Regions from separate parts of the Fictibacillus halophilus genome, predicted to be linked through region 3. Evidence: riboswitches for the same ligand, from Rfam matches in the RefSeq annotation. Region 3 holds a riboswitch; each other region holds the start of a gene.
The links. Region 3 has a riboswitch for cyclic di-GMP ahead of I5J82_RS14155 (glycoside hydrolase family 191 protein). Riboswitches for the same ligand answer to the same signal wherever they lie in the genome.
Positions count from the first base shown of each region.

Region 1: it holds a riboswitch for cyclic di-GMP, as region 3 does, so the genes downstream of both, I5J82_RS15475 (hypothetical protein) here and I5J82_RS14155 (glycoside hydrolase family 191 protein) in region 3, are expected to answer to the same signal.
Region 2: it holds a riboswitch for cyclic di-GMP, as region 3 does, so the genes downstream of both, I5J82_RS15325 (anti-repressor SinI family protein) here and I5J82_RS14155 (glycoside hydrolase family 191 protein) in region 3, are expected to answer to the same signal.
Region 4: it holds a riboswitch for cyclic di-GMP, as region 3 does, so the genes downstream of both, I5J82_RS15150 (hypothetical protein) here and I5J82_RS14155 (glycoside hydrolase family 191 protein) in region 3, are expected to answer to the same signal.

Region 1 covers NZ_JAEACF010000001.1:3,022,796-3,030,291, reverse strand. Annotated here, with positions in the region: gene I5J82_RS15485 (YhdT family protein) at 1-190, shown strand, start outside; gene panF (sodium/pantothenate symporter) at 187-1,626, shown strand; cyclic di-GMP riboswitch class II at 1,796-1,878, shown strand; gene I5J82_RS15475 (hypothetical protein) at 1,913-2,404, shown strand; gene I5J82_RS15470 (YdcF family protein) at 2,496-3,230, shown strand; gene I5J82_RS15465 (hypothetical protein) at 3,246-3,422, shown strand; gene I5J82_RS15460 (PadR family transcriptional regulator) at 3,561-3,893, shown strand; gene I5J82_RS15455 (HAAS domain-containing protein) at 3,890-4,660, shown strand; gene I5J82_RS15450 (ATP-binding protein) at 4,836-5,720, shown strand; gene I5J82_RS15445 (vWA domain-containing protein) at 5,786-7,496, shown strand, end outside.
Region 2 covers NZ_JAEACF010000001.1:3,002,365-3,009,860, forward strand. Annotated here, with positions in the region: gene I5J82_RS15310 (dihydrodipicolinate synthase family protein) at 1-569, opposite strand, end outside; gene I5J82_RS15315 (NAD-dependent epimerase/dehydratase family protein) at 570-1,586, opposite strand; gene I5J82_RS15320 (NAD(P)H-dependent flavin oxidoreductase) at 1,787-2,761, opposite strand; cyclic di-GMP riboswitch class I at 2,969-3,052, shown strand; gene I5J82_RS15325 (anti-repressor SinI family protein) at 3,081-3,239, shown strand; gene I5J82_RS15330 (helix-turn-helix domain-containing protein) at 3,316-3,639, shown strand; gene I5J82_RS15335 (STAS domain-containing protein) at 3,816-4,859, shown strand; gene I5J82_RS15340 (hypothetical protein) at 5,095-5,349, shown strand; gene I5J82_RS15345 (C40 family peptidase) at 5,391-6,044, opposite strand; gene I5J82_RS15350 (ABC transporter ATP-binding protein) at 6,386-7,099, opposite strand; gene I5J82_RS15355 (ABC transporter permease) at 7,096-7,496, opposite strand, start outside.
Region 3 covers NZ_JAEACF010000001.1:2,718,255-2,725,750, forward strand. Annotated here, with positions in the region: gene I5J82_RS14130 (methyl-accepting chemotaxis protein) at 1-207, shown strand, start outside; partial or broken gene I5J82_RS20385 (carboxymuconolactone decarboxylase family protein) at 268-360, opposite strand; gene I5J82_RS14135 (putative glycolipid-binding domain-containing protein) at 362-676, shown strand; gene I5J82_RS14140 (hypothetical protein) at 1,048-1,215, opposite strand; gene I5J82_RS20680 (helix-turn-helix domain-containing protein) at 1,532-1,867, shown strand; partial or broken gene tnpA (IS200/IS605 family transposase) at 1,930-2,160, opposite strand; gene I5J82_RS14155 (glycoside hydrolase family 191 protein) at 2,414-3,253, opposite strand; cyclic di-GMP riboswitch class I at 3,289-3,379, opposite strand; gene pelG (exopolysaccharide Pel transporter PelG) at 3,440-4,891, opposite strand; gene pelF (GT4 family glycosyltransferase PelF) at 4,879-6,306, opposite strand; gene I5J82_RS14170 (DUF2194 domain-containing protein) at 6,308-7,496, opposite strand, start outside.
Region 4 covers NZ_JAEACF010000001.1:2,962,804-2,970,299, forward strand. Annotated here, with positions in the region: gene I5J82_RS15135 (PD-(D/E)XK nuclease family protein) at 160-1,470, opposite strand; gene I5J82_RS15140 (FxLYD domain-containing protein) at 1,633-1,983, opposite strand; gene I5J82_RS15145 (hypothetical protein) at 2,010-2,186, opposite strand; cyclic di-GMP riboswitch class I at 2,340-2,425, shown strand; gene I5J82_RS15150 (hypothetical protein) at 2,491-3,312, shown strand; gene I5J82_RS15155 (hypothetical protein) at 3,331-3,588, shown strand; gene I5J82_RS15160 (S1C family serine protease) at 3,736-5,007, shown strand; gene I5J82_RS15165 (LCP family glycopolymer transferase) at 5,952-6,851, shown strand; gene I5J82_RS15170 (hypothetical protein) at 7,083-7,256, shown strand; gene I5J82_RS15175 (hypothetical protein) at 7,381-7,496, opposite strand, start outside.

The DNA.
Region 1 (7,496 bases), 300 kb from region 3:
CGGCCTTGGCGGACGCCCTATCAAAGAATACACATACATATTTGGATTTCCGGCTTGGTTTTTTTATAGCTGTATTATGGGATTTGTTGTTTTTACCATTTTAGTTTGGATCATGGTGAAGTTTTTCTTTAAAGAGGTCCCGTTTGAACTTGATGAGACGAGCGATAAAGAGGAGGGAGATGCTCAATGAACTGGGATGTCATTCTTCCTTTAGCAATCTTTTTAATTTTAGTTTTTTTAGTAGGCATCTATACATCACGGCACATTAAAAGTGGACCTTCCTTTTTACAAGATTACTTCTTAGCAGGCAGAGAACTTGGTGGATTTGTTCTTGCGATGACAATGGTCGCGACATACGGAAGTGCTTCGAGTTTTATCGGTGGACCTGGTGCAGCTTATCAATTAGGCCTTGGTTGGGTGTTACTTGCGATGGCACAGCTTGTGACAGGATACTTCACACTTGCTGTACTTGGTAAAAAATTTGCGATTGTTGCACGAAAGATTAACGCAGTCACACTGATAGATTTTCTAAAAGCGCGGTATGAAAGCAAGTGGGTCGTTATTTTGTCAGCATTAAGCATTGTCGTCTTCCTGTTTTCTGCGATGGCCGCTCAATGGGTAGGCGGTGGCCGGTTGATTGAATCGTTTACGGGTGTGTCATATACGACAGCGTTATTTATTTTTTCAGCTTCTGTCCTCGTCTATGTAATTGCTGGAGGATTTCGAGCAGTCGTCATCACAGATGCGATTCAAGGTGTTGTTATGGTGATCGGAACCGTCATCATATTGGCCGGTACGATTATCGCAGGTGGTGGCATAGAGAACATCATGAGCGAATTAAGAGCGGAGAACCCGAACCTTATCACGCCTTATGGTTCTGATCTATCACTAACACCTCTTTATGTATCATCGTTTTGGATATTGGTCGGTGTTGGGGTCGTAGGCTTGCCGCAAATATCGGTGAGAGCGATGAGCTATCGAAATGCAAAAGCGATGCATCGAGCGATGATCATCGGAACGTTCGTTGTAGGGTTCATCATGTTAGGCATGCATCTCGCTGGTGTGTTCGGCAGAGTGGTGCTACCGGGAATTGAAGTACCGGATAAAGTAATGCCCCTTTTAGCACTCGAAGTATTGCCAGGCTGGTTAGCGGGTATCGTTTTGGCAGCGCCTTTAGCTGCTGTCATGTCAACGGTTGACTCGGTGCTATTACTCGTGAGTTCTGCAATTATTAAGGACGTGTACATCAATTACATCAAACCAGATGCCGAAGAGCAATTTGTAAAAAAATTGAGTTTCGGGATAACAGCAGTAGTTGGACTGAGCGTATTCGCCATGGCGATCAACCCGCCTGACTTGTTGATCTGGCTGAATCTATTCGCGTTCGGAGGGCTAGAAGCTGCTTTCATATGGCCAATCGTATTAGGGCTATATTGGAAAAGAGGAAACGCGAATGGAGCGATTGCCTCTCTGATCGTTGGGGTAGGATCCTATATGTTCCTTCATCTGAACTATCCAAATCTTTGGGGCATGCACACGGTAGTGCTGCCGATCCTGCTATCCTTGATCGCCTACATTGTGGGGAGTTTCACAAAGGGGGTCAGACCCCATACAAATACATTCTAAAAGACAATGTCCACGCTCAGTGGACATTGTCTTTTTTCGTTCCACATCTTTTTCGACCAATCTTCTTTTCTAAAATAAAATACTAAAAAAACTATTTATAGTAATATCTTACTAAATACCCATTTACAGTGAATGGGGCCGGTGGTAATTTTATAGCAGAATATAATTAGATAAGTGTGGAGCTGTGAAGGTTATTCTGTATGTGGGCGCTTGGATTAACTGAAGCTAGTAGCGCAACCGACCGCTTTCTTTATTCGTTCTCTAAATAAAGGAAGGGGTATTTATTATGGAAATATCACGTAAAGAGAAATTTAGCACAAAGAAAAAGGCAGCTAAGAAATGGCCGAAGGTTGTTTTAGCGACTACAATCGTACTTGGTATAGGTACTACGTCTGCGTATGCGGCAAATCCAAATCTTGCAAACGACTTATACAATAAGATTATGGAATATACGTACCAATCTGAGATCGAGAGTGAGTTGAACAAAGAGAAGAATGACTTGCTCAAAAATGTGAATATAGCGGTAAAAGGGATCGTTGCTGATGCCAAGAAGGATCTGGATACTAACAAAGAAAAGATCATTCAAGATAAGAAAAAAGAACTTGAAACACACTATAAACAAGAACTAGCTGAAATCACGAAAAGAAAGAATGAAGCCGTTAATAAAAAAACCGAGAACATGAGCACTGATGCGACACGTTCTTCCGAGCAAAAGAAAGCAGACATCTCTTCAGCAATTCAAAAAGAAATTCAAGAGTCTGATATAAATAAAAAATAATAACTTTTTAAAAGAGCGGAATCTTCATTCTCCGCTCTTTTCCTTTTTCTGATATCCTAGAATATAGAAAATCTATGAACGGAGACTCTTTATGAAAAAACTATTTTTAGCGCTCGGTATCCTCTTTGCTGTATACGCAACGGCCATGCTACTTCAAACGACCAACATGGATATGGGACTTGCTGTTTTTTTCTTGTTAGGTGCTCTTTTTCTCGTTCTTTTCTTCCGCTACAACACAGCTATGAAACTATTTAACACGTACAAAAAAACGACACTGACCCTCTTAATCACAACCATCCTTTTTGCAGCAACGCTAGAAACTCTTATTCTTACATCTGCCAACACCGATCCAGAGAAGGTTTCTTCCAAGATAGATACAATCCTCGTGCTTGGTGGCGGAACGAAAAATAATCGACCAGGTGCCGTACTGAAAGGTAGACTAGATCAAGCACTTGCCTATGCAAAGGAACACCCAAACGTTACGTTCATCGTAAGCGGTGGTCTTGGCTTTGGTAAAACAACGAGTGAAGGGTCTATCATGAAAAATTATCTCGTTGAGAATGGCATCGAAGCGGACCGCATTCAGATTGAGGAAAAAGCAACGAGTACATACGAAAATCTTTTATATACAAAAAAAATGATTCAACCAGACGATCAGCTGCTCATTGTAACGAGTGATTTTCATCTTTTTCGAACAAAGATGATCGCAAAGCGTGTTGGCATTGACGCGGAGGGGCTTGGTTCGCCGTTGAGAATTTCTTCTGTTCCACAAGCGCATGTTAGAGAGTATATGGCGATCATAAAAAGTTACTTTACTGATAGATAGAGGAGGGCGGCTTCTATGAAGAAAAATAAGTATCATTGCTGTGCGACGTGTATCAATTTTAAGCCTGAAAAAACAAATCAAGGGATGCGCTATTACTGTGTGCGTCTTGGATATGATACGGAACCAGACTATCAGTTCAATTGTTGGGAGCCGAAACCGCATGTGGTAGAGCTCATGAATAAGGAAAAATAAATTTTGGAACAATTTAACACAAATACCTTGCATTACAAGTTAGTGGCGCATATACTAATGATATATCTTGTTATGCAAGGGATTCTTTTTTTACCCGTAACCCTTGTAATACAAGATAGTGAAATGAGGTGTATCCATATGTCGAACACTCAGATGTTAAAAGGAATTCTTGACGGCTGTCTATTAGCAATCATCAACGAAGGTGAAGTGTATGGCTATGAGCTAGCAGAAAAGCTAGAATCGTACGGCTTTCAACAAACGAGTGAAGGAACGATCTATCCATTGCTCATACGCATGCAAAAAGAGGAACTTGTTACCACCACGTTAAAAAAATCAACGGCGGGGCCAAGACGCAAATATTATTCGCTTACGCGTAAAGGCGAGGAAGAACTTCAAGCATTTATTGAAAGATGGAACCAACTAAGCCGTTCGGTCGATCACATTTTACAAAAGAGAGGAAGCGGAAAATGAGTGCGCTAAAACATACGTTAACAGCTGAAAGCCAAGATTTCTTAGATAACCTTAGACTCTATTTATTTTCGAGTGGAAAAAAGGACGAAGAGGTGAAAGAGATCGTAGAAGAGTTGGAGGATCATTTGATAGAAGCAGAAAAGCGAGGAAAATCAGTCTCTCACATCATCGGCCATTCGCCAAAAGCTTATATGGAGCAGCTTTCAAACGAAATGTCATTCGATTTTAAATGGATCTCTTATCTCCCAATCATTGTTCTCGGTGTTTTCGCCTATATTTTGCTAGGCGATTCGATGAGAGGGGGCGTGCAATTCACGTTGCTTCAAGTGGTTGGTTATCCAGCGGTTTGTATCATACTCGTGCTTTTTTATTTAAAGATGTTCAAATTTTTAGCAAGCACAAAGCTTTCAAAAACTAAGACGATTATCACCACTTTTATCTTAGGAAGTTTGCCGATTTTGTTTTTTTTAGCTCTTCTGTTTGCAAACGATGCGTATAAAACTCCGGTTGTCATAAAGCTTGGAGCAACAGGAAACATCATTGCGGCACTCGTTGCGATCGCCATCTTTTTAGGAATCTCTTTATGGAGCAAAACCTGGTTCACAATCGTAATACCAACCATGCTTTTCCTACCAGAATTTTTAATCAGTCTAACCTCATTTGAAAAAGAAACGAAAGCCATTTTAACAATAAGTGTGCTGTTTGTAACGCTCATTATCTACAACGTATATACATTTAAAAAAGCAAAAAAAGAGAGCCGAATTTAGATGATCGGCTCTTTTCTCTGAGTAAAATGTGTTTGCTAAACAACGTACTTGCACTGAAAAAGCTTACAATGTTACATTGTGTAAGGCTTTACACAGCAAATAAGTGGAAATACTGTTGATAGATGAAGTGATTTTTAACAAAAGTGAAATCACTCATAGAGAAAGGAAATTTGATATGAATCTCCAACTTCCAATTGAAATAAAAGAAAAACTGCAGCAAGATGCAGCCAAACGATTAGAAAATCTACCAAATGAATATAAAGAATTAATTGGAAAGCAGGGATATACAGCACCTGACGCAGCATTGATTGAGGATGCGGTGATCGCACTTGCTCTCGGAAAAAATGTATTGCTGAAAGGACCGACGGGGTCAGGTAAGACAAAGCTTGCCGAACTTCTTTCAAACGTGTTCGGACAACCTCTGCATCAAGTCAACGCCTCTGTCGATCTTGATGCAGAAGCGCTTCTTGGTCATAAGACGTTAAGTTATAGCGAGGGTAAACAGGAGATCCAGTTTATTCCTGGACCAGTTACAAGAGCTGCAGCGAACGGGCATTTTCTCTATATAGATGAGATCAACATAGCAAAACCTGAAACGCTACCGATTCTAAACGGAATGCTCGATTACCGTCGTACAATCGCCAACCCATTCACAGGTGAAGTGGTAAAAGCGCAGCCTGGTTTCAATGTCATCGCAGCGATCAACGAAGGATATATCGGAACGGTGCCTTTAAACGAGGCGTTGAAAAACCGTTTTGTCGTGATCGAAGTGCCTTACATCCAAGGTGATACGTTAAAAGAAATGCTGAAGAACCAATCTCAGCAAAAAGAAGAGGATGTATTATCGAAGTTTGTTCAGTTGTCGTCTGATTTGATCGGGCAGGCGAAAGCGGGCCATCTGTCTGAGGATGCAGCATCTATCCGTGCGTTGCTTGATGCGGCCGATCTCTCTGTTTACCTGCCGGCGAAGCGTGCCATTCAGCGCGCCATCGCAGACAAGCTTGAAGATGCGCGCGAACGCGTCCTCGTTGCTAACGTTGCCGCAACCCTGTTCGCGTAAGCTGGGAAATGGGGTCAGACCCCATACAATTTATTTCCCACGACGATTTTGGAGGTTTTCCCTAGATGAAATTCCTAGTATTTGCGGATACGAAGATTGATTCTTTTGTTCACATGCAACTGATCGATCTTTCCCGCTCACTCTCAAAAGTGGATAAAATGGATGTTTCGTTCTCGTATCACTCATACCTCGAACGAAACAGCGGCGTTACACACGTTAGCCAGTTCTGGAACCCGTACCCACGCGACATTCAGCTTGAAGGATGGAAATCGGATGTTTATTTGCGCAGCTATGGAACTCAGTTTCACACGGACGACCACGTGATCTGGGGCACTTTGAAGCAGCTGAAATCTCATCCTCACCGGGAATTTCTCAAGCAGGTCCTTCTCTTTGCAGAAGACTATCGATTAGAGCAGATCTGCGTGAAGAACCGACCCGGGATGAAGCATGCTTTTAAGCTTCGAAAAGAAACGTTCCAGGTTCACTACAACCGTGAGTACCGAAAACATATTCAGCAAAAGCGTACCCTTGATGCGCTTTTTTGTCATATCATCCTTTTAGCGAACAAACGATTTGTAGCCGTGCCACAAGAAACGCAAGATGTCTATCAAGAATTGCGATCATTTCTGTCAAAACTTACAACGGCAAAATCGACTGAAGATATTGCGGCGATCATCACCGAGATGGCTGCTATCACTCAAAAACATACAAACTTTAACGATATGAAAACCGCATACCGCAGTTTTAGTGATCAGTCGCAGCAAGCGGATAATACAGGTGAAAGCGATCAAAACTTTGACGACCTCACGCGCAATAACGAAACGAAAACGAAGAAAACGATCACCAAGGATGAAGACTCAGACAAGGACAAAGACGATAAAGAAAAAGAGTCTCATTCCTCTTGGCATGATGAAACATCTGATCCACAAGATTCGTTTTTACAAATGGACCTTGATCAAGGGACCAACACGGATCTGTTAGGAGAAGGTGCGAGGGAAGCGGAGAGTGGTGACGCGGTGTTCGGATCGGTTCAAACGAGCGCCAAAAGTACAGACAACAACGACTTCGACACCCAAAACGAGCATGAAGCCGAAACCGACAACAACCAAAATGGTTCCGACTCTGCAAACCACTTCCCATACGGAGAAGTGAACAAAAATGTCACCGAGCATTTTTTGCCAGCAAAACCGGCAACACTAGACGAAATTGCTCAATATGACGAATACAACCAAGAGATCGCGCCATTCGTTTCGCAGCTGAAGCAAAACTTTTTAAAAACGATGGAGCACAAACGAACAGCACCGAGAGAAGATCTGCACTTTGGAAGACTCGGAAAGAAGCTTACAAGACTCGTAACCGATAAGAACCCAAGACTTTTCCGAAAAAAGCAAGAATCTCAACAAGAACTCGATACGACGTTCACGCTCCTCGTTGACTGCTCTGCGTCCATGTTCAACAAGATGGAAGAGACGCAAAAAGGGATCGTGCTTTTTCATGAAACGTTAAAAGCTCTTCGGATACCGCATTCGGTAGTTGGCTTTTGGGAAGATGCAGCAGATGCTTCAACGAACGATCAGCCGAACTATTTTCATGAAGTGATCTCCTATCGCAACTCTCTGCATCAATCAGGAGCACCGATCATACAGCTCGAACCGCAAGAAGATAACCGTGACGGATATTCAATCAGACGTATGGGTGAAGAACTGGCTAAACGTCCAGAGCAACAGAAAGTCTTACTTGTTTTCTCAGACGGAGAACCAGCGGCTTTTGATTATG
Region 2 (7,496 bases), 280 kb from region 3:
TCTAATGTTTGATAACGATTGAACGGTGCTAGCTTAATCGCCATTACGTTTGGTATTTCGCAAAACGACTTCCAAAACTCATAACTTAATATCCTTCCACCTACTGACGGCTGCAAATAAAACCCGAACACTGGAATGATTGATGAAATTTCTTTTGTCCGTTCCAAAAGCTGTTCTTCTGTGTAGTTTTGTAACCCTCCCATACTGAGGAGTCCAAGGTGGTAGCCGTGTTTCAAGGCGATATGAGCTTCTTTTATCGCCTGACTTGTTTCACCGCATATTCCTGCAATTTTTATAAAACTGTCAAGTTGCTGGTTGTTATCGATTTCTTCAGCAGCTAATGACAGTACTTTTTCGTATAAATTATATTGAGGCATACGGATTTCAAATTGTGTAGTGTGCACTCCTACCGCTACACCACCAGCACCACTCGCTAAGTAATATCGGGTGAGGAGACGCTGATTTTCTTCATCTAGTGAACGGTTCTCCTTTAGAGCTAGTGGATGAGCAGGAATGACAACACCTTGATTTAAGCGTTCTTTTATCATTAAAGGTAATGAGATGGTCATTTAAAACGCTCCCTCTCTTTCTTGAAATTTAGATGGTTTGTTATGTGTCACTCCTCCTTGCTTAACCCAGTCTGCCGTCCATTCAATCATTTCGGCTAGCGTTACCGATGGATAACCATACATTTTAAATGCTTGAGCGGCATTGCTAAGTAAGGATCGATCTGATTCTTCATTCATAAAAACGGGAACCTTGTTAAAGTACTTTCCAAACTCTTCAGCAGCATAGCGGACAGAAAGGGTTTCTGGTCCTGTTACGTTTAGTATTTTGGCAGGTGACGTACAATAGTTTAGCGAGCGAATTGCCCAGTCATTGGCATCTCCTTGCCAAATGACGTTGGCATTCCCCATACTTAAATTTATTGGTTTTTGTTGATTTACTGATTCAGCTATATCCATCAATACACCATATCTAAGGTCAATCGCGTAATTTAATCTAAAAATGAGGGTTGGTGTGTGATTGGTTTTGGAGAAGTGTTCAAAGATTCGTTCTCTTCCCAAACAAGACTGCGCATACTCTCCGATAGGATTCGTTAAGGATGTTTCTGTAGACCCCCCTCTATTGACTGATGTAAGTGGGTAAACGTTACCTGTTGAGAAGGCAACAATATTTGAGTCGCTGAACATTTCAGCTACTTTCCCAGGAAGGTATGCATTCATCGCCCAAGTGAAACTTTCATTATTAGAAGTGCCAAACTTATTGCCTGCCATATAAATCACATTCTGTAGTTTAGGAAGTTTGTTAAGGTCCGATTCGTTTAACAAGTCAGCGGCAATGGTTTCTATTCCATCGTTTTCTAGCTCATTTTGCAGATTTCCGTTTGAAAAACGAGAAACGCCTATTACCTTCTTAGAGATACCCGCTTGATTTATGGCACGCTTAGCAAGCTTTGCCAAGCTCGGTCCCATCTTCCCCCCGACACCAAGTATCAAAATATCTCCATCCATCTTTGTGATCTCTTCTACTAGCTGTTGGGACGGACTCGAAAGTCGGTCTTCAAGCTCCTGAATGTTTTTCATATAAACCCTCCTGTTTTCATGAGTTGTGTTTAGGTTACTCCGGCTCGCAGTGTCTAAAATAGGACCAAAATTGGGGTCTGACCCCACACAAATACAAATCCCTTACTTTTGTCCACCTGAGTAGCACAATATAAAAATCCCCCAAATACGCGTTTAAAAACAGCGGATTTGGGGGATTTGGTTCTAAAGGACTAATGTTTTTAAGGAATAATGCTCATAGCTTCCTTTGTATTCATTGCTTTTTTATATTCAGCTTTAAGGTCATCTACTACTTCCTGAATCGTAGCTATTTTCTTTACACTTCCAACACCTTGTCCTGCTGACCAGATATCTTTCCATGCTTTCGCTTTGGATTCAGAGAACGAGAGATCAACGGCATCTTTTTTCATCAAGTTTTCTACATCAAATCCCGCTTTTTGTAGGGATGGAAGCAGGTAGTTTCCTTTTATTCCACTAATCGCGTCTGTATAAACAAGATCCTCAAGAGTCGATTCAATCAACATCTGCCGGTAATCTTCGCTCGCCGAAGATTCTTGAGTCGCAATAAAGCGCGTTCCCATGTATACGAGATCTGCTCCAAGGATCTTGGCAGCCAGTATTTCTTCACCTGTTGAAATCGCCCCAGCTAGAATCGTCATTCCATCCCAGAATTCTTTTACTGCTTTTAAGAAAGCAAATGGATTTAACGTACCACCATGGCCACCTGCCCCACTGCATACGAGTATTAATCCATCGATGCCTGTCTTAGCAGCCTTACGAGCGTGATCAAGCGAGATAACGTCAGAGAATACGAGACCACCGTACCCGTGAACGATTTTAGCCACATCGCTTGGATTACCTAGAGATGTAATCACCACTGGCGGCTCATATTTTTTTATTAGCTCTACATCTTCTTCAAAACGTTTATTCGTACGGTGAACAATTAAGTTAACACCCCATGGAGCTATCTTTGAAGAAGGATCTTCTTCCCTAGCTTTACTTAGCTCTTCAGAGATATGTTTCATCCAATTCTCTAATAGATCGGAGGTGCGTGCATTCAGTAATGGGAACGTTCCAATAATTCCGTTCTTGCAGCTTTCCAAGACCATATCAGGACTTGATACTAAAAACATGGGTGCATTTATGACGGGTAGACTGAGTTGATTCGACAAACTTAATGGCAAATTGCTGTTCAAGTACGATCATCCTCTCAACTAATTAAGTGTACTAATTAAAAAATCACCACCTTAACATGTTCGCTAAGCCTTGAAACAATCCTTTTTTCTCATTTTGATGAGCATTAGGTAAAAATAAATATTACATTTATGTTACTGTCATTTTCTGACAACATTTTTTGAACAGCTTGTATATAATCAATTTGAGTTAGGTCATTTGTCTCATCCTTCAGACAAGGGCAAACATTTTCGAAAGATATGGGCGCAAAGCCACGGGTCTAAGGCAACTGCTAGGATCGCCGGGCTACCTGAACATCACGCTTATCTGGAGGGAAATCTAATGGAGAAAAAGACAACGTTAGATCGCGAGTGGATTCTTTTAATGAAGGAAGCTAAGGAAAACGGCATTACAAAGGAAGAAATTATGGATTTTTTAAAAAATCCCCAATTCATGACAATTGATGGATCTTTTTCACCAGAAAAGCTTGTCATCAAGTAAGAACTAGTACTTATTTACTTCCCTAAATATTGAAGATATAATTAAATTATTATGACTTCTAAAATGGGGAATGCAAATGGTAATTGGGGAAAATTTAAAAAAGTACCGCACAGAAAAAGGCTTCTCCATGACTTCCTTAGCTGAAAAGGCTGGAGTAGCTAAATCTTACATAAGCGCATTAGAGCGAAATATTCAGCAAAACCCTTCCATTCAACTTCTCGAAAAGATCGCGGAGGTCCTTGATATTTCTGTCGATCATCTGATCAAAGAGGAAGTAAATAACGAAGAACTTGACCAAGAATGGGCCAATCTTGTAAAAGAAGCCATGGGTTCTGGTGTAAGCAAAGAGCAGTTTAAAGAGTTTCTCGAATTTAACAAATGGAAAAACAAACAAAACTAACCACCTGATGAAATCAGGTGGTTTTTACGTTGTTGTTTTTATGGGTTGTCTTCGTCGGATGTACATAATGGAGTTTTTGTATTTGTGTGGGGTCAGACCCCACACGAATGTTTAGTGAGTATTAAATTAGGGTACGGGAAAAGGGTGTCTACTATTTTTGCTATGGAGGATTATAAATGAAGCAGTCGCCAAACGAACTAATGGATTCTCAAAAAAGTGTAGATGTGAATGGTTCTTCTTTTCATTGGGACACAGCAAAAGGTATTTTTCAATTTGAAGGCGAAGATGTGATGTTGTTTTGGATTGATTCAGCATTTAAGGTGTTTCTTGAATCCATTGAAGAGATTACAGGAGAAGGAACAGCAGACCTCGTTTTTGAAACAGCTGGGTATCGGACAGGGTTAATCGTTAGTGATTTTTACATAAGAACGATCAAAGATATTGAGATATCCGCTGAATCATTGCCTAACATTTATGCATCAGCTGGTTGGGGTAAAACATACATAGAGCTTGATGTAGAGAAAAAAGAAGCAATCATTACGATTACAAACAGCTGGGAAACAAAAATCAAAAAAGCGCAGAACAGCGAACGCATGGGACGCTTCTTACCTGGTCATTGGGCTGGTGTTTTCACCGGACTCTTTCAAACCAACATGTGGTTCGAGGTGCTTGAGAACGAGTCTGAACCTAACACGTTAGTATTAAAAATCACAGAATCACAAATAACTCCAAAAGATAATATACGCGATCTCGTTCAACGGGAAGAACAGCATGAGATTATGAAGCTAGAAGCGATGGTGGAAGATCGAACAAGAGAGTTAACCGATCTAATCAGAGAGATTTCCTCTCCCATTATTCCGGTTACCGATCATATCGTGGTTATCCCTTTGATCGGTAAATACAATGAGCTCCGTTCAAACGATATGCTCGAGCATACACTTACTTCACTTCCTCAACACCGTGCTAAATTTGTTATCTTGGATCTAACCGGTATTAAGTCTATCGACACTGAAATGGTAGGTATGCTGAACAAGCTTGTTTCTTCAGCACGATTGTTCGGGATGGAAACGTTGTTGGTCGGAATCTCACCTGAATTAAGTATGGAAATAACAAAACACCAATATTCTCTCGGAGAAAGTACATATTTCAGAAACCTAAAGCACGCCATCCACTTTGCTTTTGCAAAAGAAGGAATGCTCATACAAGAACCTACGAAGTAAAAAAATCCACGCTGCGGTTGCAGCGTGGATTTTTTGTTTTGTCTCAGAGGTATCTTGTTGTTCTCCCATGTATTTCTGAGAAGAACAAATTGAAGGGATTTGTATTTGTATGGGGTCAGACCCCATTTTCTTAAAATCTCAACGTTCGTCTAAGCAACTTGTCTGCCTCAACATATGATATACAGAAACCGAAGCCAATTGGAAGTCGGTATCAATTTGTGAGGTGAAACAATTAATGTGTAACAAGTGTGGAAACTACGACCACTGCAAACATGAAAAGCACGAGAAGCATGAAAAAGTTGAGAAGTGTTACAAGAAAGTAGAATGGGTTTGTGAAGAATCTTCTTCTTCATCCTCTTCATCTTCTTCGTCCTCTTCTTCATCATCTTCATCTTCTAGCTACGAAGTGTTGAAGTGCAAGAAGTACAAAAAAGCTAAGAAAAAGCAACATCATCGCTGTTGCGATCCTTGGGCAAGAATCTTGTTCTAGGATACGAAAAAAGGAGTCCAACTAGGACTCCTTTTTCTTTATTATAGACGCTTTGTCCCTAAGTAACGCGGTTTCCAATAGGTGTTGTTCATGTCTGAAATGGTCACTCCTGTTGAAGACCCGGCGTGGATGAACTTCCCGTTTCCAATATAGATACCCATGTGTGAGGCACCAGAATCAGTCGTTGAAAAGAACACAAGGTCCCCTACACCTTGACCAGATACTCGATATCCTGTTTGGTTCCACATTTCTTTCACGGTGCGTGGCAGTACGATATTGTGAGAGTTTTTAAAAACATAGTTGATGTACCCTGAACAGTCAAACCCAGCGGTAGTTGTTCCACCCCACTTGTACGGCGTTCCTTGAAAACGTTTGGCATAGTCTACTAGATACGTGTTATTAACATTATAGACTCCTAGTTTGTTAAAAGTACTGCGGCCAGCAATTCCGTCTGCCGTTAAACCTTTTGCACGCTGAAAGCTCATTACCGCACTCTTTGTATATGATCCAAAGTATGTCGTTGTTGAACCGCTATATGTAAAATAACCTTTATCTCGCAATATTGTTTGAAGTGTTTTCACATCTGAGTGTGTCATTGTTGGACGTAGTGTTTGATCTCCAATATTTGCAAACGCCTGTAGTGGCGATAATAATAAACTTGCACCTAAAACTGATGTAACTATCCATTTTTTCATTATTTATCCCAAACTCCTTTGATTTTCCAAGTAATCTATTATTATCCTACAATAAATAATAGGACTTGTGTTTTACGCTTCCGTTACGGAAAATAGGAATTTGGTCTTCTTGTAAAATCGTGTCGATTTTAGTATTGTGATAAAATAATTATCTGAAATAAACAATTTTGACATTTAATAGCCAAAATCCCCAACCCCTTCTCGCTGTAAAATCATATTTCTCAACAAGTGTTCATTCACAATTCATCCTCCTTGTGAATGTTTTCACATAAATTCTACCACTTTGATTCTAACAATGGAATATTCAGAATAAAAAAAGAAGCCTGCCCTCTTAGCAGACCTCACCCAACAATCTCTCCAAGCGTTTCCGCAAAGTTTTCAGATTGTGCAACCGAACCGAACTGTCTCACTTTTTGCTTTGACCCGTAAAATAATAGCTCTCCTTCTTTTAGAATTAAAAATGATGTACATAGTGTTTCTAACTCTTGCGCGTCATGACTAGAATACAGGATCGTCTTTCCTTCTCTCCCCAGCTGCCGCAAATCGTTCACGATCTCTTGCTTTGCAGATATATCAATACCTACTGTCGGTTCATCCAAAATCAGAAGATCCGGGTCATGAAGCATCGCGATCAAGATGTTCAGCTTTCTCTGGTTACCACCCGACAGATGCTTTACTTTTTTATCAAGGTGCTCAGCAAGTCGCCATTCCTCGCAGCGCTGCATCCATCTTTCTTCTGATGACCCTTTCGCTAACTTGGCAAAAAATCGTAAGTTTTCGCGCGTTGTCAGTTCATGATACACAGCAATTTCTTGCGGTACATAACCGATTTTCTGTCGAATCTTCTTTTGTTCTTTCCTCACATCAAGCCCATCGATCTGAACCGACCCGCCAGATCCTTTCATAAGTGTCGCAAGGATCTTCAGTAGCGTTGATTTACCTGCACCGTTCGGGCCAACAACGCCGACGGTTTCTCCTTTTTCAATAAAGAAGTTCATTTCTTTAAGTACTTCTTTTCTACCAAACTTCTTTTTCAAATTTTCTGCTGCAATCAAGCGCTGTCACCTGCCTTTATGGTTGTAAGTACGAATAAAATGATGCTTAGACCAACAAATATAAAAGGGATCATAAGTGTTTCTTGGTTAAACGATGATACGATCCAATATTGCGGCGTCCATTCTGCAGCGCGTTGTAAAATGCTTGAAAGCTCATCGCTCGGAAAAAAAGTTCCGCTCAAAAGCGATGTGCATAAAACGACGAAGAGTGTGATCGCTTGCCATGTGCGGTTGCTGTGTACGAAATAAGCAAACAGAAGCGATAGTGCGTTTAGAAATAAGACGTAGCCGATCAAACCAAAAATCGTTGCCACGTTCAACGTTAACTCATTTCTCCACCAGCCATAACTGAATAACAAAACAAGCAATGTTAGCTGCAAAAGTAACACGCCTAGTG
Region 3 (7,496 bases):
GAAGAGTTAAGTTCAGGGTTTGAGAATGTTCACGACGCCGTGAGCGGAATTGAACACGCTGCGAGTATCACTTCAAATAACACGACTGAGATTGCAGCCGCATCACAAGAACAACTTGCCTCGATGGAAGAAGTAAAGGGTGCCGCTGTGTCTCTGACTGTTGTAGCAAATGAACTTCAACAATTGATCGGTAAGTTTAAAATCTAGAATCGATAGAGAAAAGTTGAAGAACTCGAGACACCACTCGAGTTCTTTTTTTCATGTTCACTATGCCTGTAGTTTCATGAGCGCACCAAAATATTGAGAAGCGGTTGCAAAAGTGATATACGCACAAAGTTCACTGATCTCTTCATCTGTGAAGATGAACCTAAACTGTTCGACATGGTTTACATCTCCGCTAAAGACCTTTCGGCAAAAGAAGGTAAAACAGATGTATACACTGAAACATCATCAAGAAAATAAAAGAACCTTCCATTATAGAAGTGCCACATTTGAGTTACCCGTTATTGTCGATAAGAATGGATTTGTTCTGGAATACCCTGAAACTATTCGTAAGGAGATTTTAGATAGAAAAAAAGAGTTTGTTGTACTTCACAACAAGCTCTGTTCATTTACTCTATTCTTGAATTTTGTTCCTGTAGAAAGCGAGTTACTGTTTATTCAGGAGCCAATATGATTCTTTCATCTTTTTGTTCGATTTTGATCTGAAAGATTTTATAGGTGAATTTCTTCTGCCTTAACTCGTAAGGGATGGTAAGATATCCTTTATTAGAGATGTGATCTGTTTAAATTCTCTTATGAGTGTCTTATAGATGACAAGGATAGAATCATGGTAACAATCGATTCCTAGCTCTAGACCTCTATGAATGTTAAACACTTCTCTCCAGATAACCGGTATGTTCAGGTAACCTTTCTTGTTATCCTAGGTTAATAACCATCCTGCTACTCCAATTGTAGTAGGAATCAAGAAGCCATTTAAAGATTTAATTTTAACTTCTTTAACCTCTAATTTTTCATTAATATTTACTCCTTTCATATTTAAGTTTTTTATTGAGTTCTTTTTAAAGCTATACTAACTAAATAGCCAGCCATTAACACTAATAATATTGCCACTGGTACGATAATTATTAAACTCTGTACTCTTATAGCAACATTTGTACCTAAAGTAACAAAAGATAAAATAATAATAAGGTGCAATAAGTTTTTTAGACTCATGTTAATTCAGCTCCTACACCAGCACCTGCAGCAATTTTGCCTTCTCCTATCGTTACACCTGCCCAGAAACTAGCCCCATTAGAATTTAGTTCTCTAACTTAACTTCCTCAAAAAATAAATTTTTCATTAAAATACCTCCTCTTCTATTTAAAAGTGTAACTTTCAAAAATACTTCACAAGTATATTTCAATTATATGTTAAATTTAAACATTTTTTAACAATTACCTACATATTTACAAAAAATCCATTTCATCCTTACGATTAATTTATGTTATAAATCTAAATGCACTTCTATGCATAGCATTAAAATAACTTTATGAGAAGCTTTAAGTGCTATACCAATCTTTCTCCTCATCAATATGTGATACGAACGAGGATTGCGCGAAGTAAAGAACTACTTACCAACACCAACCGCTCTCTTTGGGACATCAGTTATGAAGTGGGATTCAACAACCTGAGTCAGTTTCACCGAAACTTTGTAACTGTGGTAGGCTGTACGCTGTTGCTTCGGAAGGGTTCGCCCGGCACTACTTCTACCGGCCCGATCTCAAAGACCTCCTGGTTACCTCCTCTGTTTTTCTTTACCTCTTTATCTATTAATGGATCAATGTATTCCATCATACTTATTTGTTCTGCGACTACATCATCTTGAATTTGATTACGAATGTATTCTTCTATCACTTTTTTGTTTCTTCCCACTGTATCTACATAAAAACCGGTACACCAAAATTTTCGGTTCCCGTATCGATACTTCAGGTTAGCGTGCCGATCAAATATCATTAAACTACTTTTTCCTTTTAAGTAGCCTACAAACGCAGATACACTTAGTTTGGGGTATGCTCACTAACATATGTACATGATCTCGACATGCTGTAGCTTCAATGATTTCTACACCTTTTCTTTCACACAGTGTCCGTAAAATTTCTCCTATGTCTTGTATATCACCTGTCTTCTATACTTTGGTGCGAATACGATATGATACTTACATTCTTGTATGCTAAACTATTGATGTCTTTAGACAATGAAAACTCCTCCGATGCTGGAATATTGGTTGGCGAACCAAATTTATTTTAGCGCCCGGAAGAGTTTTTTAAATGCCACGCTGTAAGCTTTTTGGAACCCTAGGCCTAGCCTAGGGTTTTCGATTTTATAACAAGAACAGGAAGCAAGGGGAACCGTCCCCTTGCTTCCTGTTCAATTAAAATACATCATAAGACTTCTTATCATGGTAATGCAAAAAGTTAAATTTCTTCGCATAATTTTTACTTTTATGTTCTGTTTTCGTAGAAACCGTCAAGACTTGAGTTTTACCCAATTGTTGAATTTTTTTAAGCTTCTCAATCTGAACTTGAGCCCACTCATCTTTTGAAACTTCACTATAATCAAAACCTTCCCACATGAAACCATCCATGTATTTATGCGTATGCTGAATGGTCTCCATCCCCCAGTTTTGTACCATTAAGAGATTCGGGAAATTTTGATGGCTTTTATCTAAGAAAGCAAGAAGTCCATCTAGTTGGTTTTTATATATGACTGCGTTTTGTTCCAAATGTTCGTTGTCAATGTTTCCAACGGTATCAAAAAAAACGCCGTCCATTCCTTTAGAAGAAACTTGTCTTTCCATTTCATCTATGAGAACTTGGTGATAGTGATTACTTGCAATATCCATCAGATAAGAATCCCATTGCTCATAATGAACTTTAGCACCATTTCTTTTAAAATAGTCATGCTCAGCTAGAAGCTCAGACCTTAGTTCGTTCCACGTTGGTGTTTCCATAACGCTAATATAACCAAGAACGATCGTACCGTTTTCTTGCAGATATTGAACTTGCTCTTTACTGTATAACTGTGGTTCAATCACAACTAAATCATATTCTTTTAACTTCTTTAGTATACGATCTGTTGGTGCCGAGTAATAAATTTTGTAATTTTTAACCTGTTGCAAAGTACTTTGTCCCTCTTGAGCAAAACTGTGTTTAGGAGATAATGATAAAAATCCCAAAGTAAAAATTGCCATGATTAATAACCACTTTTTCATAAAAATTCCCCCGATTTATACGAGGGATGGGTTGGTTTCGCGGACTGGCAATCTTTATCCTATTTTTAGAATCGAAGACCCATATCTTTGCGTCCTTGGCTTTCACCAAGTTTGCCCATCACCACAGTATTAAATTAATTATTTCCATCTTATAGGTTTTGAATTCAGAAAACAATAGCTATCCGTCTAATTTTTAGAAAAATTAGAAATAATTTTTTCTAAAGAATTCTGATAGTGTTTTGGATCTCTTTTTGTAAAGATATAAAAATCAGCTTCTGCTACATATGATATTAGTCGAAGTCCTCCGTATGTAAAAGAACACGCAGCTCCCACAGCTACTCCTACTCCGTACCAATCAAACCCGAGCGGCAGCAACATAAGAGTAAGTATAGAGGTTACGATAAAGAATATGAAAGTTGTTACATACGCTCCTCTTCGGTCATCAAAATATAGATGCAGAAGGGAAAGTGTTAATACAAGACTGATTGAAAAGACCGCTACTAATGTAATCGGCATTAAATCAAAGAAGTCCGCTTTCCATTCGAACCACGTAACAAACCTCGGCAGTAATAGAAGGACAAGCAGTGTAAATAACCCTTGCGTTCTGATAAGGCGAATCACTTCTTCTTTTAGTACTCTGATCATTATTTTCTTACTCTCTTGTATTTGAGCTAAATTGCCGCCTTCATTTATAAATCCATAAAACGTCCAATATTTTTTATAGAACCTTGTTTCAATCGAGATTACAAATGTCATCATCGTAGGGATGATGGTTAAAAACGACCAAAAAAGAGCTGTGTCATAATCAGGGTGATAACGGAAAGTCTCTTGAACAATCACAGATCCTTCACCAAACCAAATTATCCAGTTACTTACCCAAAGTCCCAAACTATAAAAGATACCTGTGAAAAGTAAGTCAGGGTATTTGTAGGTATATTTGATAAATCCCCATTGGTTACCTATAGGTCGGTCTGGAAAGCTGGTTAGTAGATGATAAAGAAGCCAAAGAAGTGTTACGAGCATCCCCAATGTAAAAACAAATAGCATAACAGCCGCTCCTTTAATAACGGGAAGAGAACGGACAAACTCTCCGATGGGTAACACCCAAAAGCCAACGATTGTTAAGGATCCTCCGAAGAAAAAGGCATACACAATATTCATATATTCTTTTGTTGCCGTGCTGTATAAAAACAGTACCCAAATGAGGTTCATGATCAGAAACAATATTAAGACAATCCAGTCGTACCAAAATGGTATAGGGCTTAGCATAGCAAAGGGTAGCCATAACAATAGTGCTAAACCACATGTCACTTTTGCCAACCCTATACTTGTTGAAGCCACATCTTCAATTTTTCCCGAATAGAACAGATCTGCTATATACCTCGTAACTAAGAGTTGAAGGGAAAAATAGATCACTTGTGAAAAAATAAACGTGTAGGAGATGGACACGACAAACAATTCTCTTGTACGACGATCTATATCGTAATGCTGCATCCCCCATTGCAAAAGAGTGAGGATCACAATGGTGATCAACCAAGGTCCTGAAGTTAATAGGATAGTAAATCCATATGCCTTTGCTCTACTTGAAAAGTAATCTTCTTGAAACATCTTATGAAGTTGAAAGCCTATTCCTGCCATTGTTTTTCGTGACCTACTTCCTTATAAAGAGAACGATATCTCTCAATGACTTCACTGAGCTGATATCGATGCTTGACTCGATTGAAACCGTTTCTGCCATGAAGTTCGATTAGTGATGGTTCTTCTACATACTTTTCTATACTTTCTGCCACTTTTCTAGGATTTACCGGAGGAACAATGAAACCTGCTGGTCCGAATAAATCGATGGCACCACCTGTTATCAGTTCTTCACAATCTCCAACATTTGTACTAACAAATGGAATACCAGCCGCTAAACCTTCTAAAATGGCTAAAGGCTGCCCTTCTGAAATGCTTGTTAACAATAATACATCCATTTCCATTAACTTCGATTGCACATTGACTTTACCTGTAAATGTAATACATTGCTTTAAACCTAGTTCGTTTAATAAGTTTTCGCATTCGCTAACATATTCTTTATCCTCATCTAAGGGGCCAAATATATGTAAGTGAAAAGGAATATTCCGTTTTCGTAACATATCGGCGGCGTAAATCATGGTTATGATATCTTTTATCGGGACTACTCTTACAATGGCCCCTAACTGCATCGGATTTTCATCCGAAAAATGCTTCCTTTTTAATGAGTAATCAGATAGAGTCACCCCGTTTGCAATAACGAGCTGCTTAGATTTCGGTGCTCCCAAACGCTCTTGAATCTTTGCATTCTTATGGAAAAGCGTAATTAACTGTTCGGCACGATGGTACGCGAGTTGACTTAGAAAATAAAAAAATTGAATCCATCTGCTTTTATAAATCATAGGTATCCAATCTGACTTTAAAATTTCCTCTTCTCGTTCTCGAGAGTAGATCCCATGTTCAGTAACAAGTAGAGGAATTTCTTGTTTTGCTGAAAGATAAGCTCCCAAAACTCCCGCATACCCAGTAGATGCTGTATGCAAAAGGTCATATTCCTCAAATTCGCTTTGAAGAAGATGAAGAATTGGCTCATATTTATTGCGAATCATCCAGAAATAATCAATAAAAGAACTTTGTAGTTTTTCTTCTTTATAACAGGTCTGAACAATTTCCCAGAATTCATGACTTCTAAAAAATCCAGATGGATTGCCCATGATACTTGTATCACCTATGAAACGCATAGCTTTTCCGGAAGTATCTTTGGACATAAAGAAGGAAAGTAGATCTTCTCTGTTTTCATCCGTTAAACGGGGACATATCGGTCGTTGTTCTTCTACTTCCAACTTATAGACTTTAACTGACTTTGCGTTAACAGGAAGTTCGTATCTCCAGTCTTCTTTCGTCGTTCGGGATCCACTTGGCATAATAGAGATAATGGTGAAATCAAACTCAGGCATTTTAGTAATAAGAGTATGTATCCACGAAGAAACCCCTCCACTAACAAAGGGGTAACTACCCTCGGCAACGATTGCTATTTTCACCTTATACCTCACCTCTTTTAATAGGGACTACCGTTTTACCTTTATAAGTTTCAATCGTATATAGTCCTCTAATCCCCTTTATGTTTGCAACGTTGTACCCATCAAAAGCACCGGTTTCCAATGTTTCATTGTCATTGAGTCGGATTAGAAAAACACTCGGTGACACTAAATTTTCACCATAAAGAAGAATATGGTTCTCTCGGTAGTTCACCTTCATTTTAGATTGGCTATAACCCGTGTATAACTGCTTTGCTTCTTGTGCTGTTACCCCTTTTAAAAAAGGATAGGTTTCATAAATCTTCTTCAGATGACGATCCAGTTCAACATTTAAGTATGGCCATTTGTACCCTTTATTTCGATAGGAATCCAACAAATCGTCTGGGTGAATAAAGTGTGATAGGATTCCAGCATTAGCTAGCGCGTCTGCATATGAAAATTGCTCATACCTATCAGGAACATATCCACTGGATACACGAGGTAGATGAAAATAACCTGAGTTGTTCTCATCGTAACCAAATTCTTGAATGTAGGAACCTTGTTCAGTACCGCCTAGATATAAAGAAGAGATTGTATCAATAGAAGGTGCACTTCTCTTCAATGCTTTAAGTCCAGTTGTATTAATAACATTTGAAGGAGGTACATAGGTTCTAAGCGTATAATTAGGAAATAAGTGCTCATGCATCTTCGTGACTTGTGATGTTGCGTTCTCCATCTGTTCCTGATCTTTCCAAGGGATGTATTCAAACTCTTCATCAATTGGTTCGCTCTCAGTCACGAGAGATTGATGATTATATCCATGCAGACTTAACTCATCTCCATTTTGTATTGCATCTCGGCCGTAAAATAAGAATTTTGCTTGGTTTTGTTTAATTAACTGTTCGGTGTTCATCGTCTGATCAGCTCGATACGTCCCGATGAAAGCATGTGTATATTTTAAATCGTATTTTCTCTGTAAATCCTTCATATCCGGCCACCAGATGTTCTTATAAAAAGAACTCACACTCCGATCAAAGATAGGAGAAATATTTTCATGATCACCGTCAGGAAATGGAGAAGGGAAATCGTCAATAAAAAAGACACTCATTTCAAGTCTGCCAGAAACAAACCTTGGAGGCAGTAGTGACAATGATTGTAACAACAAACCTCTCGATCCCTTTCCTTGAAGCATTGTACCATTCCAATACGCTACT
Region 4 (7,496 bases), 240 kb from region 3:
ACAAAACACGTTGGGACACTTCCACTCAACAAACATACTGAAAAAATATCTTTGCTATATTAAATAACAAAACACCTAAGTCAATTGACATAGGTGTTTTTAACATTTTGAAGAAGAGACCATTTTATCCAACTTTCTTTTCTGAAAGTCTTGCATTTTCTAGTACTTTTGTAGTTCTAGTATGGTCCTCTTTACATCTACAGTCCCATCAGACTTTGTTTGGATATAATGCTGCCGCTCAGCAATCGTCATAGTTCTTCCAAGTCGTAATCTAGATGGCTTTTTCAATAAAAGATTATGTTTTTCAGATTCCAACAAAACGTCGTTCATAATTTTGTGGCGGTAATCCCTTACATTCTCAATATCATCTGCAACCGATATTTTTACACAAAGCCGTTCCTCTTCCAACTGGATATAATAGTTACTGTCGTTTGCTGGCTTCCACCAAAATCCCCAAAAGCCTCCTGTAGGGTTTGATACGTAACCCCAGTCTCCGTTGATACCTTTTTGAAGCTCTTGAAAGAATCCTTGCCATGCAAAGCTATCCCACTCACACACAAGCTCTGTCTGAAAGGCCTGAATACAATCATCAATTTTTTGTAAATGTTTATAGTAATCAAGGAAAATAGCATTTTGTACGCCCTTGTCTTTACCTCTTTTCAACACCTCAAGCATCTTAATTCGCTTGAAAGGCATATAACCCGCTTTCTCTATTGAACGATAATGACTTTGGTCGGCTATTTTGTAGTACACGGGGAGTTGGATAAGTTCCCCCATTTCTTTTTGGACCACTTCACGATAGCGCAGCAGCTGATTAGAATGATCTTTTGTAAATGTTTTATCTTCAATTAAAATAGCATATGTATCGTTAATGATTACTAAGATATCAAGAGATTTAAACTGACGTTTAATCTCAATTTTATGAATTATAGGTACTGCATAATGTTGTAGATTAAAGATCTCAGAAACAAAATGAACCGCTGCCTCGTGAAGCGCTTTATCTACTGAACGATAGATCTGTTTGCTCCAAGCTAACAACCAACACAAAAATGCATCTTGAGATAACTCGCTTGTCGCGAACTGAAATAGATTAGGCGTCTCAACAAGAGCCGCTTGGCTGTCACGTGCATCTTCAAGTAACATCTGGATGTCATGATTCCCTTTATAATCCTCCCAATATCCTCGCCTGAGTAAAGATTCTACATGCATTTGTGGCCAAAGAATTAAATTTCGAACATCTAATATGCGTGCTTGATCATTAGGATATAACAAAAGGAGCCGATTATCGCTTTGTTGGGCAATCACTCTAGGAAAGTCTTCTGTTCTCTTCACAAAACCACATTTGTTTTGACAAACATAGGCAGAATAAGCATCAATCACAAGACCGCCATCTCCTGTTTCTTGCAGGTTTTCCCAAGCATCCTCTATTAACTCTGCACTACATTTTGGACAACTTAATTTTGTATTCATAAAAAATCTCCTCCTTTGCTCTATAGACGTTTGAAAGTTTAATAATAAGCAAACAATATGTGGATTTAAACACAGATTTACTAGCGTTTTGAGCGCCCTTCAATCCCACAAGACTTTTAATGGAATAACAGATAACTTTCTACACCCGCTACTATCGCTATTTCACCAATGGTTAACCCAATTAGCCACTTCAACAAATAGACAATCCCTTATTAAAGCGGTCCCATTGCTATTCACTCTATAGTTAGTCACGTTTTCCATATTATCTTGACTAATAGCTTCAAATGTTTTGGTCTGGCCTGGCTCAATATTATTAACTACCCCATTTGCTGTCCCGACGATATTTCGATTTTGATTATAAAAGGTAACGATAAATGAATACGAATGTGATTTATTATCATGATTTGTAGTTTCTCCAGAAACGGTTGTCAGTCCATAATCGTTTTGGTAAACAATTTTATCAAATGAAATCTTTGATTCCGCATTAGTATTAGTAGGTGAAGGAATATCCATTAAGTTAGTACCGACTGTGCTTGGACTCATAATTGCAGAGGTGATTCCATAAGAATAGCAAGTGTAAGTCCAATTAGAATCGCACTTAATTTTAAAATAACACGAGAAAAGTTCTTTAAAATGCGATTAGGATATTCACCACCGCCGAATGCACAAACAAATAATAAAACAACATTAACTACGGGTATGGAAAGTAACAGCATGATGCCCATCCATTGATTTACAACTGCATTAAGACTATCTTTCCTCTTGTTTAAAATTAGTAGATTCCAAATCTTTATTCCCTCTTCATAAACGCTCTTCATTTCTATATTGTATATTTTACCAAATATGGTAGTATAAAAGTATGATTAAAATCCAGATAAAGGTAAACTTATTAAAAAATAAGGACGAAAAGCCACGGGTCTAAGGTCTTAAGTACTATGATAACCGGGTTGCCAAAGGTGAAATATTTTTTAAGAACCTACGGCTTTTTTAGTAGGTTTTTTATTATGTAGGGGGAGAAAGATGGGATTCTTAAAGGGATTGGGAAAAGTGGCTGGACAAGTGGCCGGCGGAGTAGTTGGTGGCACTGTAAAAATTATCGGGGAAGCCACAAATAATAAATTCATCCAAGAGATTGGTGATGGCGTTTATCATGCGTCTGTACAAGCTGGTGAATTAGCAGGACAAGCTGCCAGTGGTCTAGTAGATGTAGCTTCTGGGATTATACAACAAGACAATTCTAAGATCGATGATGGTTTTTCCGATATTGGAAAAGCAGTCGGGACTACAGCTAAGGGTGTGGGAAGAACAATCGTAACCGTTGCTGAAAATGGTGGGACTCTTGTAAAAGGAATTTTAGAGAATGATACCACCTTATTAAAAGATGGTGCTAAAGGGCTTGTAAAGACAGCTGCTGTTGTTACACTTGCCGTTGGTGTCGTTGATATGGTAGATGGTTCAGATGCAGTGGCAGCAAGTGAATTGCCAGAAACTCCAACTAATGATAGTGATGTTCAGCATGTTGATCCACACTGGAGAACGTTAGAAGATGGCAGACAGATTTGGGTTGATGGTGATGGAGATACGACAAATAACCTTTCAGCAGACGAAGGCGGAGGCTATTTCCGTTCAGGTTCTGAAACTACACTACCAAATCATGATGAATCTGTTGCTTCCACTTCTAATGTACATCACGTTGAACCGCATTGGAGAATATTAGAGAACGGCGAACAAATCTGGGTTGATGGGGACGGCGATACTTCTACTAACCTTACTGAAGAACAAGGCGGAGGATACTTCAGATCAAACCCTGATGGCATTCTTTCAAACAACTTAGACAAATAAAAGGGGCAACATATAACCATGGAATTTTTAGGATTTTTAATTTCAATTATCATTACGATCTATTTAGCGATTAATGCACCGAAATACAACAAGAATCCCTGGCTTTGGGCGATTCTAGGATTCTTCTTTGGCTTAATTACATTGGGGATTTTCCTTATCAAAACGGGGCGTAAAGGTTTAGGGTGGCTTTTAGTTATTATTTCCTCTATTTTCTATGTCTTTGTTCTTATAGGTATACTAACCCTATTTGCAGCCTTAATGGTTTCTCCTTATTGATTTGAACTCCTCAATTCATCTTGCATGAATTGGGGTTTTTTTTTTAAGGCACTTCATCTAGCAATTGAAGTCGTCACAACATTAATAAACGAATAATTTAAACCGATATAACAACGAAAAGTATAAATCGAGGTGAACATTCAAACTATGAAAAAAGCTCTTATCCCCTCTTTGCTCGTAACTATTGTCCTTATATTAGGTATGTCGCTTGCCTACTTTATGTATACACTTGAACAATCAAAGCAAGATAAAGGATCAACTCCTGAAGTAAAAACAGAAATTGTAACAAAAGAAGTAAAAGTGCCTGTTAAAGTTCCTGCAACGATTCCTGAAAAAAGCAGCTTGAAAAAGATTATTAAAAGTACACAAAATAAAGTCGTTCAGATTGAGACTTCCTCTGGATCACTAGGTTCAGGTTTCCTATATAACAAAAGAGGCGATATTGTGACAAACGCTCATGTGGTGGATTACGAAGTTGATGTGACAATCAGGACAAGTGATCAGCAAACTTATCAAGGGAAAGTGATTGGCAGAAGTGATGAGACGGATATTGCTCTTGTTCGTGTACCTGAATTGGCAAATAGCACTCCGCTAAAAATAAAACAAGAAAAAGCAGAGCTTGGTGATGACGTTGTTGCGATGGGAAGTCCACTTGGTCTGCAAAATACCGTTACGGTTGGAATTATTAGCGGTTTGGACCGCTCCTTTGAAGTAGATGCTTTTCAATATGATAACTTGTACCAGATCACAGCACCGATATCACCAGGAAATAGCGGCGGTCCAATCGTTAGTGGTGCAGATGGATCTGTGATAGGTATTAACTCTGTAAAACATACAACGGAACATATTGGCTTCAGCATACCGATTTATACCGTGCTATCTACTTTAAAAAGTTGGTCTAACCATCCTATGAATCTCTCAGACTACGAAGAAGAGTATGAGTATGAGGTACCAGAGTATGATGGAGATTTAGCTGAGGATTATGAGGATTATGAGGATTACAAAGAGTATGAAGAAGAAGAAGAAACATATGATGAGTATAAATCTTATACCGAACCTTATGAAGGTGAGACAGAATACTACGAATACATTCCTGATGATGCACTGACTGTTGTCTATCAATATTATGACTATGTGAACGCAGGTCAATATGAATTAGCTTACGACATGATCGGGGGAAACTGGAAATTATCTTCTCCATCATTAGAGGAGTTTGCAGCAGGCTATGCCCAAACTTCAAGCACAACGATTATTAATCCTTATGTTTACGATAAAGGAGATGGGACATTCCAAGTAGATTTAACATTGGAAGCTCAAGAATACGTGGATGATGTTGAACAAACCACACAATATGAGCTTAGTTATGTTGTAGGGATGGAAGATGACGTGCTTAAGTTGTTAAGTGGAGAGTCACGTTAAAAAGGAAAAGCCACACTCTATTTTTTATAGAGTGTGGTTTTTTAAGTGACACTTTCTATTGATTACTTCTACTCATTATTTATTAAGTTCATCCATGAACTTATTGAAATTCTCTATTCTCCTTCACCTCGCCAATATGAAAATTGTGCTTTACATTCAGCTTCTGCTCATCTGATAACTTACTCCAAATGTAAAATTCATAAATATGTTGCATATAGGGACTATGAATCCCCTTACCAGAAAGCAACTCATCCATCATTCTATTGCGAATATCCTGCTCAGATCTTGAAGATAAGTATAGTAAACAAAATCCTGCTTCTTCTAAATTACGTATATTAGCATATCCCTTTGAAAAAGGATTAAATAACTTGCTTTCTGTTCTTGACCTGTTTATCTAATCTTTGGTAACCTTCTATATCCCCTTTGAATACCACAATCTCATCATAAGATTTTCCTAAAATTCTAGAAAGTATTATAAGATCCTTTTTATCAGAAAGGGATTTGCCACAATAATAATTTGAGATTGTCTTTGAATCTCTTTTTTTAACTAAGAATTTAATTCCTCGACCAGTTGCTTTTATAGCAAATTATCTAACTCTGAAAAATCCTCAAATTGTTTATTTGACAATCTCTTATCTCCCATAATTGATTAAGATAACTGTATTATAGGTGCATCTTGTATGTAAAAGAAGTGGAAAAATTTTTTCTATAAAGTAGGGATTATTCAAAATAAACTAAGCACAATATACTTCATCTCAACAATATGTATGGCAATAGAGTGCAATTTATTAAATTACTTAATGGGTTATAATTCAAAGTAAAGTGAGAATCAAGTACTAATTTTTTTAAATTACTAAATAATTTAAGATATTTAAACATGGGGAGGCTCATGGTATACTCCATGTAGTAAAATTCATTTTATATGGAAAGAAGAGATTCTATTAATGAAGAAATCCCTAAAGATTCTAGCTATTCTTCTCGTCGGCTTAGCTGTCAGCATTGGAGGATATGCTTACTACTTATATGATTCTGCCAAAGACGCAGTTAACCAGATGCATGAAAAAGTAGAAACAGAAAAACCAAAGCCTATCGTTACAGGTGATCAGGGAGCACTGAAACCAATTTCTATCTTATTATTAGGTGTAGACGAACGCGAAGGAGATAGCGGACGTTCTGACACGATGATCGTCATTTGCGTCGACCCCAAAAATCAGAAGATGTTAATGTTTAGCATTCCTCGTGACACGCGCACCAAGATTGTAGGTAAAGATAGAGAAGATAAGATTAACCACGCATATGCGTTTGGTGGTACACAGATGGCTATGGATACCGTAGAGAACTTCCTAGACACATCCATTGACTATTATTTAAAAGTGAACATGGAATCGTTTCAAGATATCGTGGATGCGGTCGGTGGGGTTGAAGTTAATAATTCTCTTGCGTTTGAATATGATGGGTATTCATTCCCAGCTGGCACACAAGAACTAGATGGAAAGAAAGCCTTAGCATACTCACGCATGAGATACGAAGATCCTAAGGGAGATCTTGGCCGTAACGACCGTCAGCGTCAAGTCATTACTTCTATCATTGATAAAGGTGCACGTGTTTCTTCTATCACAAAATATGATAACATCCTCGATATTTTAGGAGAGAATGTAAAGACGAACATGACGTTCCAAGAAATGAAAGACATTCAGAAGAACTATAAAGGTGCACGTCATAACATCCAATCTACTGAAATTAAGAGCTCAGGTGAGATGATTGGTGGCACGTATTACGGTATTGTAGATTCTACTGAAAAAGAACGTGTACAGAACCTTTTAAAAGAATATTTGGAACAATAGGAAAATTGAACCAGGTCTTGTAAAGGCCTGGTTTTTTGCTATACTTTTTTAATGTAATATTATGATGAAAATTGTATATTATTAAATGGTTTGTGTGATAAATAGATATTTTCCTAGTAAAACAATATTTTTCGGAACATTTCGACAAAACATCCAAATTCACACCCATCACCAATTTTACAGGAATATGATACCATTAATATAGTAGGATATACCGAGGGGGAAACGTCTTTGTCTACAATTTCTGTATTAATGGTTGAGCCCTCTCAACGCCCATCCATCGTGTCTAAAAATGATCTAAAAACATTTGAGGAAATTGTAAACGGCCAGTTCGAAGGCATCGATCGCATGAAAGCTGAAGAAGTACGTGATGTGTTGAAAGAGAAGATGAAGAAGTGGAAGTAAGTAGGAGAACCAGTGGATATTAACTGGTTCTTTTTTTCTATACAAAACCCAGATAATCGTTGCGGTTCGTTGGTTTATGTATAAGATTAAATAGATAAAGCTGTTCCTTATTTAAGTAAAACTACTATCTTGGAGAAAAACCACCGCCTAACGTAACGGTTATCGGATAAAAACGGTTACAACAATTATGATTTTCGACCTCTATTTTAAAAACACTGCATTTGTTGTATTTTTGTAAGC